2 regions of the Actinoplanes sp. NPDC000266 genome follow, and region 2 is predicted to be linked to the other one. Evidence: riboswitches for the same ligand, from Rfam matches in the RefSeq annotation. Region 2 holds a riboswitch; the other holds the start of a gene.
The links. Region 2 has a riboswitch for ZMP and ZTP ahead of ACFY36_RS25850 (glycine hydroxymethyltransferase). Riboswitches for the same ligand answer to the same signal wherever they lie in the genome.
Positions count from the first base shown of each region.

Region 1: linked by a shared signal. The riboswitch ahead of ACFY36_RS28995 (bifunctional 5,10-methylenetetrahydrofolate dehydrogenase/5,10-methenyltetrahydrofolate cyclohydrolase) and the one ahead of ACFY36_RS25850 (glycine hydroxymethyltransferase) in region 2 are both predicted to bind ZMP and ZTP.

Region 1 covers NZ_JBIAZI010000007.1:324,052-326,433, reverse strand. Annotated here, with positions in the region: gene dxs (1-deoxy-D-xylulose-5-phosphate synthase) at 1-1,060, opposite strand, end outside; ZMP/ZTP riboswitch at 1,162-1,245, shown strand; gene ACFY36_RS28995 (bifunctional 5,10-methylenetetrahydrofolate dehydrogenase/5,10-methenyltetrahydrofolate cyclohydrolase) at 1,262-2,122, shown strand; partial or broken gene ACFY36_RS28990 (transposase) at 2,323-2,382, opposite strand, start outside.
Region 2 covers NZ_JBIAZI010000006.1:344,203-346,584, reverse strand. Annotated here, with positions in the region: gene ACFY36_RS25860 (SDR family NAD(P)-dependent oxidoreductase) at 1-225, shown strand, start outside; gene ACFY36_RS25855 (SAM-dependent methyltransferase) at 229-969, opposite strand; ZMP/ZTP riboswitch at 1,108-1,191, shown strand; gene ACFY36_RS25850 (glycine hydroxymethyltransferase) at 1,211-2,382, shown strand, end outside.

The DNA.
Region 1 (2,382 bases), on a different contig from region 2:
TCGGCTCGCCCATAGCGGCGGTGATGCCGACGACGTCCAGCCGCTCGTCGGCGATCTTGATGAGCTCCTCGGAGAAGACGTGCGTCCACTTCACCGACGGCTTGGCGGTCAGCGCGCCCGTCTGCGGATCGAACGCGCCCGGGCTGTGCAGGCAGTCGGCCTCGTCCTGCTCGGCCGGGCGATATCCGTAGCCCTTGCGGGTGACCGCGTGCACGATGACCGGGGCGTCGAAGCCCTTGGCCCGGCGCAGCGCCGACTCCATGGCGACCATGTCGTGACCGTCGACCGGCCCGATGTATTTGATGCCGAGGTCCTCGAACATCGGCTGCGGGCTGACCGCGTCCTTGATGCCCCGCTTGACCGCGTGCAGCACCTCGTAGACCGGCTTGCCGACCACAGGGGTGTTGCCCAGCGCGTCCTTGACCAGGTCGAGCACCCGCTCGTAGCCCGGGTTGAGCCGCAGCGTGCTCAGGTGGTCGGCCAGGCCGCCGATGGTCGGCGCGTACGACCGCCCGTTGTCGTTGACGACGATGACCAGCCGGTTCTTCGCGGTGGCGATGTTGTTGAGCGCCTCCCAGCACATGCCACCGGTCAGCGCGCCGTCACCGACGACGGCGACCACGTGACGGTCCTCGCCGCGCAGGGCGAAAGCCTTGGAGAGGCCGTCGGCGTACGACAGCGCGGTCGAGGCATGCGAGTTCTCCACCAGGTCGTGCTCGCTCTCGGCCCGGCTCGGATAACCCGAGAGACCACCCCGCTGCCGCAGCATGTCGAAGCCGTCCTGCCGGCCGGTCACGATCTTGTGGACGTACGCCTGATGACCGGTGTCGAACAGCACGCGATCACGGGGTGAGTCGAACACCCGGTGCAGCGCCAGTGTGGTCTCGACCACACCGAGGCTGGGACCGAGGTGACCGCCGGTCCGCGACACCTTGGCCACCATGAAGTCCCGGATCTCCGCCGCCAGCAGGGTCAGCTGCTCGGGGTTGAGGCGCTTGAGGTCACCGGGTGAGGTGACGCCGGCCAGAAGACCATCGGAGGCGGGGAGGGATTCGCTCATGGGGGCAAAGTCTATCGGCGTGGCGCACTGGCGCATCCGCCAAGAGGTTTCGATGCGGTGTCCTACACACAACCGTCACAAACTTTCCTCTGGCATGCTTGTCGTACGAACGCGACTGGCGGCACGGAGGATGGGTCAACCATCGGGGAGCTCGTCACGGGGGGTCGACCGCCTGGGCACCCGTGCATGCGGAGTTCAGCCATGCCTTCAGCCCGTCTCCTGCCCGGCGCCCCCGTGGCCGAGGCCGTCCTGGCCGACGTCGCCGACCGCGTGACCCGCCTGCGGGCCCGGGGCGTCACCCCGAGCCTCGCCACCATCCTCGTGGGCGACGACGACGCCAGCGCCGGATACATCCGCATCAAGCAGCGCCAGGCGGCCGACCTGGGCTTCGAGTCCCCGCACGAGCACCTGCCGGCGGACGCGACCCAGAAGGACCTGGAGTCGGTGATCGCCGGCTTCAACGACGACCCGGCAGTGCACGGCGTCCTGATCCAATACCCGATCCCGGCTCACCTCGACTACGACGCGGCCCTGCAGACCCTCGACCCCGACATGGACGTCGACGGCATGCACCCGCTGAACATGGGCCGCCTGGCCCTGGGCATGCCCGGGCCACTCCCCTGCACCCCCGCGGGCATCGAGGCGCTGCTGGCCCACTACGAGATCCCGGTGGCGGGCCGAGAGGTGGTCATCCTGGGCCGGGGAGCCACACTGGGCCGCCCGCTGGCGATGTTGCTGGCCCAGAAGCGCCCGACAGCGAACGCGGCGGTGACGGTGGTGCACACGGGCGTGAAGGACTGGGCCCGCTACACCCAGCGAGCCGAGATCCTGATCGCCGCCGCCGGCGTCCCCGGAATCATCCAGCCGGAACACGTCCGCCCGGGGGCAACGGTGATCGGCGCGGGAGTCCGTTACGAGGGCCGCCGTCTGCTCCCCGACGTGGACGAGTCGTGCGCGGAGGTGGCGGGAGCGATCACACCGCGAGTGGGCGGGGTGGGACCGACCACTGTGGCGATGTTGTTCCGCAATGCGGTGCAGGCGGCGGAGCGCGCTACTTCCTGAGGTGTTTGGGGTGCCCCGAGCTGCGGAGAGGCCGCCTTCCCACGGGAGCGCAGCGCGGGGCCACGCCCGGTTCACCGACTCACGCAGGCCGGGCCGGCGCGCCACGGGTGCCCGGCTCGCCACGGCGCAAGGCGCCTCCTCCGGTCGCGCCCGTTGGGGTGGTGTATGACTCGGCCATCGCTGATCCGTGTGAGTTGATGTTAGGCGGCGATCTCGGCGGTCTGCTCGGGTTCGGTGTCTTGGCTGGTCTTGACTGGTGT
Region 2 (2,382 bases):
AGCGCCGAAGCGGGCGCCCAGCCGTTGCTGCGGGCGGCGGCCGACCCCGGCGTGACGGCCGGCGACTACTACGGACCGGACGGATGGGGGCAGTTCACCGGGAAGCCCGTGGTGGTGTCCGCGGCGGCCGAGGCGTACGACCCGGCGCTCGCGGCGCGCCTGTGGGAGGTCTCGGAAAGGCTCACGGGAGTGCGGTGGCCGGCCGCCGCCACGACCGGCCACTAGCGATCAGCGCTTGATCAGCGCAAACACACCCCAACCGAGATATTCGCGCTGGTAGCGCACGTGGCTCACCGGAGCCGTATCGAGCTCGGCCCGCATCTCGGCCCACAGCGGGTCGCCCGGGTTGGCGTCGAGCCAGCGCCGGACGTTCAGCCAGTGCGCCGCCTCGTAGCGATCCCAGTCGTCGGAGTTCGACAGCATCATCTCGACCACGTCGTAGCCGAGCTCGCCGAAGTGCGCGAGCAGGCCGGGCAGGTCGCGAAGATCTTCTTTCGCGGCCATGTGGCAGGCCGTGACCGTCTCCTGATCGGGTGGGTCGAGCCGCCAGTAGGGCTCACCGATCAGGAGCATGCCGCCCGGTTTGAGGCTGCGTTCGAGGATCTCGATGGTGCCCTCGACGCCGTCGCCGATCCACGTCGCCCCGATGCACGCGGCGATGTCGGATTTGTCAGGCGAAACGAAGTGGGCGGCGTCGCTGTGGTGGAAGTCGGCCTGAACGCCCAGCTCATCGGCACGCTGCTGCGCTTCTCGCGTCCATTTGACCGAAATGTCAACACCGGTGCCGGTGATGCCGTAGTCGCGGGCCCAGGTGCAGAGCATCTCGCCGCGACCCGAGCAGAAGTCGGTCAGCGTCGTGCCCGGCGTCAGCTTGAGAACCCGGCCGAGGTCGGCCAGCTTGGCCGGCGAGAAGGGATTGAGGATCCGGAGGTCACCCTCGCGGATGAGGAACTGCCGTGGAAGATCCATGTCGGTGCGTCCTGTCAGTCGATCGGAAGAGGGAGACGGGAACGCAGCGGACAGTCATGAAACGCACCTCCAGGAGTTTCGGCCGACCCTAGGGAGCCGCCGACGGCGCGCGCAAAGGGTTTTCCGCCCGCTATGCTGGCCCCGGGCCGTGACTGGCGCGTTCGGATGGGCCAACCATCGGGGAGCGGCTCCTCTGACCTGCCGTGCGCCTGGGCCTCTTCATCCGTGATAGGGAGGTCCCATGCCCAACGCAGAGTCCACCGCCTTTCAGTCCGCCCTCGAGGTGGTCCGGTCGGTCGAGCCCCGCATCGCCGACGCGATCGCCAAGGAGCTGCACGACCAGCGCGAGTCCCTCAAGCTGATCGCCAGTGAGAACTACGCCTCTCCGGCCGTCCTGCTCGCCATGGGCAACTGGCTCTCCGACAAGTACGCCGAGGGCACCATCGGCCGCCGCTTCTACGCCGGCTGCCAGAACGTCGACACCGTCGAGGCGGTCGCCGTCGAGCACGCCAAGGCCCTGTTCGGCGCCGAATACGCGTACGTGCAGCCGCACTCCGGCATCGACGCCAACCTGGTCGCCTACTGGGCCATCCTGGCCGACCGGGTCGAGGTGCCCTACCTCAAGAAGTTCGAGAAGCGCCAGGTCAACGACCTGACCGACGCCGAGTGGGCCGAGCTGCGGGCCGCGTTCGGCAACCAGCGCATGCTCGGCATGTCGCTCGACGCCGGCGGCCACCTCACCCACGGCTTCCGCCCGAACATCTCGGGCAAGATGTTCGACCAGCGCAGCTACGGCGTCGACCCGGCCACCGGCCAGATCGACTACGCGGCCCTGCGGGAGACGGCGCGCGAATTCAAGCCGCTGATCATCGTGGGCGGCTACTCGGCGTACCCCCGCAAGGTGAACTTCGCGACCCTCCGCGAGATCGCCGACGAGGTGGGCGCGACGTTCATGGTCGACATGGCGCACTTCGCCGGCCTGGTCGCGGGCAAGGTCTTCACCGGCGACTTCAACCCGATCGAGCACGCGCACATCGTCACCACGACGACCCACAAGAGTCTGCGCGGCCCGCGCGGCGGCGCCGTCTTCGCCCAGGAGTCGCTGGCGTCCCAGGTCGACCGCGGCTGCCCGATGGTGCTGGGCGGCCCGCTGGCCCACGTGATGGCGGCCAAGGCGATCGCGTTCGCCGAGGCCCGCCGCCCCGAGTTCGCGACGTACGCCCAGCAGATCGTGACGAACAGCCAGGCGCTGGCCGAGGGCCTGCTCAAGCGCGGCGTCCAGCTGGTCAGCGGCGGCACCGACAACCACCTGGTCCTGATCGACGTGCACCCGTTCGGCCTCACCGGCCGCCAGGCCGAGCAGGCCCTGCTCGACAGCGGCGTGGTCACGAACCGCAACGCCATCCCGAACGA